DNA from 3 places in the Kiloniella antarctica genome. Region 2 is predicted to be linked to each of the others. Evidence: riboswitches for the same ligand, from Rfam matches in the RefSeq annotation. Region 2 holds a riboswitch; each other region holds the start of a gene.
The links. A riboswitch is a leader RNA that binds a small molecule or an ion and turns the genes downstream of it on or off. The one in region 2 is predicted to bind cobalamin.
Positions count from the first base shown of each region.

Region 1: linked by a shared signal. The riboswitch ahead of ACFSKO_RS02725 (DUF4198 domain-containing protein) and the one ahead of ACFSKO_RS18770 (CbtB domain-containing protein) in region 2 are both predicted to bind cobalamin.
Region 3: linked by a shared signal. The riboswitch ahead of ACFSKO_RS03100 (aromatic ring-hydroxylating oxygenase subunit alpha) and the one ahead of ACFSKO_RS18770 (CbtB domain-containing protein) in region 2 are both predicted to bind cobalamin.

Region 1 covers NZ_JBHUII010000001.1:563,832-567,110, forward strand. Annotated here, with positions in the region: gene cbiM (cobalt transporter CbiM) at 1-662, opposite strand, end outside; gene ACFSKO_RS02725 (DUF4198 domain-containing protein) at 677-1,465, opposite strand; cobalamin riboswitch at 1,665-1,885, opposite strand; cobalamin riboswitch at 2,079-2,250, shown strand; gene ACFSKO_RS02730 (DUF4198 domain-containing protein) at 2,377-3,180, shown strand; gene ACFSKO_RS02735 (CBS domain-containing protein) at 3,266-3,279, opposite strand, start outside.
Region 2 covers NZ_JBHUII010000013.1:31,484-34,762, forward strand. Annotated here, with positions in the region: gene ACFSKO_RS18765 (CbtA family protein) at 582-1,340, opposite strand; gene ACFSKO_RS18770 (CbtB domain-containing protein) at 1,377-1,562, opposite strand; cobalamin riboswitch at 1,603-1,817, opposite strand; gene ACFSKO_RS18775 (c-type cytochrome) at 2,314-2,772, shown strand; gene ACFSKO_RS18780 (flagellar basal body-associated FliL family protein) at 2,925-3,279, shown strand, end outside.
Region 3 covers NZ_JBHUII010000001.1:645,246-648,524, reverse strand. Annotated here, with positions in the region: gene ACFSKO_RS03105 (FAD-binding oxidoreductase) at 1-525, opposite strand, end outside; gene ACFSKO_RS03100 (aromatic ring-hydroxylating oxygenase subunit alpha) at 625-1,875, opposite strand; cobalamin riboswitch at 2,018-2,250, opposite strand; gene ACFSKO_RS03095 (O-methyltransferase) at 2,412-3,068, shown strand; gene ACFSKO_RS03090 (alpha/beta hydrolase) at 3,078-3,279, opposite strand, start outside.

The DNA.
Region 1 (3,279 bases), on a different contig from region 2:
CCGGAAAGCGCTAAAGAAATTGCAACCATAATTGCGGTAAAGAAAATAGAAAGCGAACCTCCGAGAAACCCCCAGAACCCAGCGACAGACAGGATTCCCCGACGATACAGCACGTATCCGCCGATCATAACCAAGGCAAACAACATCAAAGAGATTCCATTTATGGAAACTCGCCATGTTGCGCCCTCAACCTGATAGGCTTCAAACAGTGCAAAACCAGCCCATACCGAGGTAACAAAGAAGACCGCAAACAACCCATCAGCAACCAGCTTTGCAAGTTTATAACGTTCTGCATTCAACCCCCACCGACAAAGATAAAAAACCATAACTGCCGGGAAAGCAATATTAACGGCATTAACACCAAGAACGGTTAATCCGCCAAAGCCAAAGAAGATAGCTTGTAATAGCAGTGCAACTGCAAGTGCAGGAAACGCAGCCCACCCAAGAATAATTCCGAGCAATCCGTTCAGGATCAAATGCACGGAGGAAAACCCAAGAGGAACATGAATAAGTGAAACCACAAAAAATACTGCCGAGAGAACCCCTACACGCGGAAGATCTTCAGGTTCTAGTTTTTTCAAACTATAGGCGACACCAGCGGCGGCAAGAATGCCGCCACCAATCAACACCGGATTTGATAAAGCACCATCAACGATATGCATCGCTCGTCCAATCTTTAATCGACATCACGAGCTTGAATCCAAATAACAGCATCTTGTGAAAGCTCTTTGCCTTCATGCTCCGTATCCGGTCCGGCACCAAGAGCTGCAATTCCCCAAAACCCTGCTTTTGGAACTCCAAATGTAAACGTACCTGAAGCATCAGAACGAATGGCATGAGACGGCGAGGAAATCATCCCTACATCAGCAAATTTATTGTTTTCAATATCAGCCGGGAAATTAATGTATTCGATTTCGATTTCAGCAAAAGGAACAGGCTTACCTTCGGAGAGAACCACCCCTGTAAAAGTACCCCCAGCAATGACGTTATAAGGTTTGGTAAGCGGGCGAATTTCAGCTTTCAACCCTTGAACTTCTGACCAATCAGTTGGAAGGTCACCAACATTTACATAAGACTTTGTAATTTGCTGAATATAGATGTCTTCACTTGCTTCATAAAATGGCGTCGGTTTAAGCACGAACACATTGTCGCCAAGACCACGTAATTTCACTTCTGCTTCATAGGCTTTTCCAGTGTTTTCATTACTGGTCCACTCAATGATTTTAAGCTTATCCATCAAGTCCGTCTTTTTACCTTTACGGATAGAATAGAATTCTTCTGGTATGCCCATATCCATAACGTGACCCGATTCTGCGGGATGTGTAAACGGCATTTTAAGAGTGAGTTTTCCACCTTTTTCAAGCATGGTTTCAGGTGTATAAATCAATTGGAAGTGCGCTTGTGCACCAGTAATAAAAGCTGTCAGGCCAGCGGCGATAACACTACAAAAGAGAACTTTTTTCATCTCGTTTAATATCTCCCAGCCGTCAACTTATTAGTCAACGGCAACGTTCCTATTGAAGCATAGTGGATTAAAGAGAGATTTTAGACATCCCATCGACATAAATCCTCAGGTTAAACCTGATTATTCATGATCCAGTAGCTCGGCTCAAAGGCACGCCACAAACGGATGTCCGTCACCGATGGTGCTCCCCGCCCTACGGTTTAGTGACATTATGCCGGCAGGTCTCCTGGCTCACGGATCGTAGCTCTATCACCAGACCTTCCCGGCTCTTTGCCAGTGATCATAATTGGTAAGAACTCACCGTTCACAGTTGCGGGGGCAGCCACGGCTTGAAATTCCCTGATGGGTAAATTAATCCGTGTTCCCTTTTAATCCCCGAGCGACTTCACTCTTGGGGAACCATGCATAGCCGCAGTTTATGCAGACAAAAAAAAAGTGCAAGCGAGATTAACGACGTCCTGGAATTTTACCCCGTCATGCTAATGAGTCTGTTTTAATCCAAATTAGAACCGTAGAAGATTTTAGAACACAAGGTGAAATGCTTGTAATTTTGATGTCTGAAAAGAATGCCATCCGAGATGGTTTTACTGATTGACCTTCTCACTCAAGATTGACAGACTGCGCCCGTGTCGGTTTTCCAAGTGTAAATTTGACTTGGGAATAATAGGGAATACGGAATGATCTGCCCATCAGGGGATCTTGAGCCGTAGCTGTCCTCGCAACTGTGTCGGTTCTTTTTCACCGGAACCTATAGCCAGAAGACCTGCCGCCGTAACGTCACCTATTCTAATGAACGAGGTCATTCATTAGGGCGGTTTTCCGTCGTGTGGCGTGCCTGTCGATGATGGTCGAAATCTCACAACATATGAGCTTTTGAACATTGTCATAACTATTTTGACAAGGCGCGTACCATGTTTTTGATACGATTATCTCTCATGCTTGTCATGAGCTTACCACCATTGGCTCTAACAACATCTTTTGCCAATGCCCACTTTTTAGAATTAATTCCCTCTCAGCCTTTTATCTCAAAAAGTAAGCACAGCACCCTAACCTTTGACATCAGATTTACCCATCCAATGGAGGGGGCTCCCTTGATGGACATGCAAACTCCCGAACAGTTTGGTGTTCAGATTGCGGGTGTAAAACATGACCTAACGTCAGAACTTGAATCCACCCGACTAAAAGGAAAATTGAACCCGGCGAACGTATCGTCTTTCAAAGCTCAGCATAAGATTAAACGTGCGGGAGATTATACCTTCTTCCTGACCCCCGCCCCCTATTGGGAAGCGGAAGAACAAGCAATGATTATTCACTATACAAAAGTTATCGTGAATGCCTATGGCCTTGAGAACGGGTGGGAAACGCCTGTAGGTTTGCCCGTAGAAATCATGCCTCTCAGCCGCCCTTACGGATTGTGGACAAACAATCTTTTCTCAGGGCAAGTCCTCAACAATGGTCAGCCAGAAGCCAATGCACTGGTTGAAATTGAGTATAGAGGTCAGGGAAATGTTAAGATCCCCGCCACCCCTTTCATAACCCAAGTTGTCCGCGCAGATGTAAATGGCATCTTTCACTACGCTATGCCAAAAGCTGGCTGGTGGGGTTTCGCGGCTCTGGTTGATAATGGTAAAACGCTCATTGCACCAGACGGTACCAATGCACAGGTCGAAGAAGGTGGCTTACTCTGGGTTCACACTCAGAACATGCCAAAATAGAACATACTTAGAGAGTGTAACGATGGAACAAAATGATCCGTCGTTACACCAATCAGATAAATACCAAATTCTTCAACAAGTTTATTTAACCTGCCATAT
Region 2 (3,279 bases):
GAACAGGAATGTCAGGTTCCTTTTATCAGTAGAATATGAGTAATGCGGTATGTCTTGCGTAATGAGCTTTTCGCAAATGATTTTGATCTTTGATCTAAATTCAGGCCCTAGATTCCCAGCAATAAATGCCAAAGGAATTGCTTTGTAATAATAACTTTCCGAATTAGATTTATGAAAGCATTCGTCTGATTTTTTTAGGAAAATCTTAAATTTAAGTGTAACAATACAAGGTGAGTTCTTATCTCTATCTTCACTTGAATAAGCAAAATTATTTTTTTCTATAGCTTTGCATGACCCATTGTTTATCCAATGCTCCAACCCAAAATCAGGGAGAGCTTTTAATATATTTATTGGTTCCATCAAATTCGTGATTTTGTCTTTGCTAACCGTTCGCCATATGACTTGAAGATAGGAGTTCATAATACACTTAATCTGTTTTCTTACGTTAAGAAATCATTTATTTTTTAGTTTTTACTGGAAAATACAAAGGACAATAAAATTCTGTGTCTTCAAAGAGAAGACCCCACCCAAAAAGGGCGAGATCTTCTCTAAAATGAGGGCTTTCACACCAAAGTTTTAGGTTACTTTGCAACATCCCCGGAATGTTTCCACAAAGCTCCAGAGGTCCACCCAAGAATAACCCAGAATATGGCGCTCACCACAATCGAAGCTGCAACAAATTGCCCTGCAAGTTCAGGCGGAGCATTCCCACCTATTTCTGTGGGTTGTGGAGCCCCGATAACATGGGGCAGGATAATTAAGAGAAGCCCAAGTAAATAGATCGGAGTCTTACTGCCAAAAATCATTACCCACAACCCCACACCGGTTGCAACAGACGTTGCTATCCACCAAGTTTGGCGAAGTGATAGGTCTGCGGCCATACTGCCAGGGACTTCAGGAGGAAGCCCTAGAGAAGGTGCCAAGGTAAAAACAGCAAAACCAGCCAAACCCCAAATTACACCACGCCGACCGGAAAGTTTCTCCCCGGAAAAGGTGAAACAAGCAACAAGAATAGCGGCAAAGCCAACGCCCGTCAGTATATTAGCCAATGAGGTAAAGAACGTACGCTCAAGCCTATTGTTAGGTCCCCATTCTTCCTGACCATCTTCTGAATCTGTATCGGCCAGATATATCTGGCCTTGAGTATCGCTGTGCACATTGGCCTTTTTTACCCCCCCTTGAGTAGCATCTTGTAAAAGAGTGTGGTGATTTTCTCCACTGTTTTCGTACTCTTCTGCATATAGGATAATTGGTGTTGTGGTGAATTCGTGTACAACAGACACAAGTATTCCTGCCACCAATCCGGCAATGATTGCCGTTGACATTATTCTTTTCAACATATCGATCTCGCTAACGGATATTTCTCCGTTTCAAAATTAATGGCAGGGAAATGCGTAAGAATGGCGAGTGTCATGTGCGGCATTGTGTAGACTTGCTGATTGGGCAAAGCCAACTCCATATACCATAAATATGCCAAACATCATTGCAACAGCAGCAGCCATAACAGCATTAGTGCGAGATTGTGAAACAACAGAAGACGCTGAATTTATTGATAAGTTCATAATTTTCTCCATGTACCGTTAACACCCGTCGGTAAGGTAACGTTGATAAGATCGACTGGTAGGTCTCCTGGCTTCCGGATCTTTATGGCAAGCTCCTTCCCAGCCTTGCGGCCAGTGGGTTTAACTTGCAATTCCCCGTATACAGTTGCGGGCGCAGCTACGGTTAAAAGTTCCCTGATGGGTAAACTCCTCCGTATTCCCTATTAACCCCCAGATATTTAACCTTTATGGGGGACCAGATACATATAAATATATATATCCCAAACTACTCATTTTTTGAAGTATTCGTCTACTTTTTTCTTATTATCACTAAGATAATACGCATTATACTCCGCTTATTTTTGTGTTATTGACAGAAAATAGAGTGATTTGAGCATAAATATAAAATATAGCTTGAGGACTGTACATGGTCACAACGGATCGAGGCGTAAGAATAATATCATTGGTGGTCTCTGTTCAAGCTGCCAGTATGCTGTGCGCAGCATTTATCAGACCCATTTCTCTTTGATATAATGGAATTTCTCTGGACCAAATAGAGACACAAAAGAGTGCTGGAACCACTTAAAGAAGACGTGATAAATCGTTACGTAGAGGCAACTTGCGAGGGGTATACCCAAAACCAAATTTCACCTTGATCCAGCTCAACAACAGGCACCTTTAATCCATGCTACTTTACACTAGAAATTCCCGGCAACAGGTAAAAGAAAACCTAATGTTGATATTTACAGATTACACTTATTAAACGAATACAATGAAATATAAAATTTTTGAAGAGTTTAAGAATATGAAAGTGAAAAACAAATACCAAATTATTTTTGTACTCGGATTTGTGGTACTGGTAGGAGGAGTTTTTGCTAATAACATAATTGAAAATATGTCTGATTCGGAAGGAATAAAAGTTCCTGAATTTTCTGTTATAGCCCAAAAAGGAAAAATTGCTTTCAATAACAGTTGTGCACAGTGTCACGGAAGCAATGGATCGGGAACAAGTAATGGCCCTCCGTTAATCCATAATATTTATAATCCAGGTCATCATGGCGATCAATCGTTCATACTGGCATCAAAGAACGGAGTACGACAGCATCACTGGAAATTTGGTAACATGCCGCCTCAGCGGCAAGTCCAGCTGGTAGACGTCCAAAACATCATCCGCTATATTCGTGAAATTCAAGAAGAGAATGGGATACTCTATCAGAAGCATACCATGTAAGAGAATATTCTAAAGGTAGAAACTTGATTGAAAATTTAGTCAAAATTATACAGGTATTAATGCTTTCGGATTAAAATATATTAAGATCTGAAATTTTTGTGCCCATATAATTTCAGACATTCTTATTCCAATCGAGATCGAAAGACTATCTTATGGCTGATGATACGACCAGTGAAGAAGAATTAGAAGTCGAGGCCCGACCTAAAGGTGGATTATCTGGTAAGAAGCTTGTCTTGTTCGTTGCCTTACCCATTCTAATTCTTGCTGCTGCTGCTGCAGGGGCATATTTCACAGGTATGTTTGCACCAAAAGAAGCTGTGGAAGAAGAAATTGTCGAGGAAGTTGTACCTGTAATTGGCCCTGCTGTATTTTATGAAATTCCTGGATTTTTAATAAATTTGATTCCCTCTGGAAATAGAGATCATTTTTTAAAAATCACGATTAGTTTGGAATTAGAACAACAGACGGATATTCCTTTAGTTGAAGTCGTCATGCCAAGAATAGTTG
Region 3 (3,279 bases), on a different contig from region 2:
CTCCAGCTCCTGACGGGCAATGATGTCCGATGGTGTCCGGGCGCAATGGATGAAATGGACATCGGTGTGGTTGCCGTAATCGAAAAGCCAACGCGTCATTGAAAGGGTCGGGGTGATGCCTGCACCGCCAGAAATGAAAAGGTATTTTTCAGCCATATAGTCATGCAAGGTAAAGAGACCCGCAGGACCATGAGCCTTGATTTTATCGCCTTCTTTAAGGTTTGCATGAAGCCAGTTGGAGACGTAACCACCTTTTGTCGCTTTAACGGTAATTGAAATGGAAAGCGGACGAGAAGGGCTTGAGGATAGTGTATAGGTTCTCAACACGGGCTTGCCATCAATCTCCAGCTCAAGAGTAATAAACTGCCCTGGCAGATAACGGAACCAGCTGCTGTCATTCGTTTGAAAGCAGAATGTCTTCACATCGTGAGTATCTTGCAGGATCATCACGCATTCAAGCATCTGTGAGTGACTATCCCATTGTGTTGTTGTGTTAAGTTCTCTGATTGCCTGTTTGACAGCCATTTGTTGAATTCCCAATTCATGCCTTTTCGGCATACTCATGCGGTCGCACTTAAGTGCGACCTTGTTATTAACGGTTTGTGTGTTTGAGTGCAGAAGCTACTACTGGCTGGCGATGGCTTTTAATCTTTCGGGATCAAACAGCTTGCCCAACATGTCGGAGCTGTACCAATTGATGAAATTGATTACACCAAACTCTGCACTCTCTGCGTAAGGACCTGGTTGGTAAGCTTTTGAATTAATGCCCAATTGATTATTTTCTGCCAACTCTCGATCCTGATGATTAGTCGCGTTCCAGACTGCGACCATTTTTTCGATGTCGTAGTCTTCACCTTCGACCGCTTCTTCGTGTACGATCCACTTGGTCGTGACGAGTGTTTCTTGTGGCCCAACAGGCATCACGCGGAAGATTACAGAGTGATCCCCCATAAAATGATTCCAGGTGTTGGGAAGGTGTAGTAGTCGCATGGAACCCATATCAGGGTCTTCCAAGTCACCCATAAGTTTTTGGCAAACCTGGGTGCCATCGATTGTCATTGAGACTGAACCTTCAGCAAGAGGCATACGAACAGCACGATACTCTAGATTGTGAGGGGTGCTTTCGTGAGTAATGCCCTGAGCGTCCCAGTCACGGGTTTTCTTGGCCACGAGTTTTTTAAATTCAGGTGTTGCGCGAGGATCATCGGTATTATCAAACTCGAGAAGCGTGTTAAGTAATTCGGGATGGGAGCCGTTGCAGTGGTAGCACTCACGATTATTTTCTATCACCAATTTCCAGTTGGCTTGCTCGCGAATGGTGACTTCGTGCGCAACCTTTGCCTTTTCCAAGCCGTGAGGTTTCAGAAATGGTTCAACGGCTTTTTTAAAATGATCAAAAGGAGGAGGGCTTTCTGCAAGACTGACAAAAATCATGCCGCCCGCAATGCCAATATGTGCTTTTTTAAGCGGAAAATCGGCTGGCTTAAAACCTTCATCCATGTTGCCGGCAAAAAGAAGATTGCCGTCGAGGTTGTAAGTCCATTGGTGATAGGGGCAGACAAGTTTAGCGGTATGACCTTTTTCTTCGAGACAAACCTTTGAGCCCCTGTGTCGGCAGGTATTATAGATGGCATGAACTTCTTTGTTATCGTCTCTGACAATAACCAGTGGATCATCACCAATGGAAAGAGTAAAAAAATTACCTGGCTTTGGGATGTCGCAAACCAAGCCTACAAAAACCCAGGATTTACCAAAGATGTGCTTCATGTCGAGTTTAAAAAACTCTGGATCGTTATAAAACTCTCTGGGAAGACTATAGTTCTGCTTTTTGTCCCGGAGCTGATCGAACATCTTGTCGTGGGTTGATATACTCATCTCTTGGTCCTATTCACCATTCTTGGCTCCCCTTGTTAGGGGTTATGCTTGCAGCTTACGGTGAGATAAAGAAACGCTACTTGGCGATAGCAGTGCTTAAGCACAGACTATTGCTTTAATATCGTTCCAATCGCCCTCCGCGATTATCGACTTACCTCAGGCTGGTTTCCGGACTCGAGAGGAGGCTTATCACCGCAATTCGCATCCTTCCCAGGGGGAGCCCCAGTGGTTTTTTGCGAATCTAATCCTCTCCTACCGTTGCGGGGGCAGTGTCGGATTTGCGCTATAGATTTGATCGCGCTTACCGACTTCCCAATTATTCACCTCAAATTAATATTTTGATTTTTGGGTGACACCTGGAGGAGTTGTCATTTTATGTTATCGACAGGAGAAGTTTTATTAAAATACACAGTTGATTCGCCTTAAAAAGCGACTGGCAGAACGACGTTTGCGACACTACTGTTTATGGCTGTAATTATTGGTCGTTGCTATGGTAAAAGTGGTCGTGATTTGTTTGATTGATTTGGATTATTTGTATGAATTCTCGACATGTTGGTATCACAGATGAATTGCAGGAGTATCTTTACAATTTTGGAGTTCGAGAAGACCAATTGTTGGAACGCTTGAGAAACGAAACTCTGGCAATGCGTTTTGGACATATGCAGGTCAGTCCAGAACAGGGGCAACTCCTTGCGTTTTTGATCAAGCTTCTTGGGGTTACATCGGTTTTAGAGATTGGTGTTTTTACTGGATACAGTAGTTTATGTATGGCGCGGGCACTCTCGAATGATGGTGTCTTGATGGCTTTAGATAATCAAAAACGTTTTACGGATATTGCCGAAGCTTACTGGTTAGAAGCCGGCGTGCTGGATAAAATTGAATTGCGGCTCTGCGATGCATTGGCCGAAATAGAGCGCTTGCGTCAAAAGGCTGCCCGGTTTGATATGATATTTTTAGATGCCGACAAAGAGCGTTATCCTGATTATTACGAAGCCTGTCTGGGGCTTTTATCGTCGGGCGGGCTTTTAATCGTTGATAACGTGCTTTGGTATGGAAATGTTGCGAAAGCTTCTGTAACAGAGCCTATTACTAAGGCCATTCGTGCCTTAAATAAAATCATCGTAGAAGACGAAAGGGTTGAGATGACAATGCTGCCCTTTTCTGACGGCATGACTTTAGTGCGAAAAAAATAGGAATGATTGCTAGGCGGCTAGATCCTTAAGAGCTTGCACGATTCGCGCAAAAGCTTGCTCTGCCCTGGAGCTAACATGACGCGCACGAAGCCAACCATGCATGAGGCCGGGCTCAATCACAGATCTTGCTGTACTGCCAGTTGATTTGAGTTTGTCGACAAAGTCAGGGCCATCATCAGAAAGTGGATCAAGCTCAGCCGAAGAGATGTAA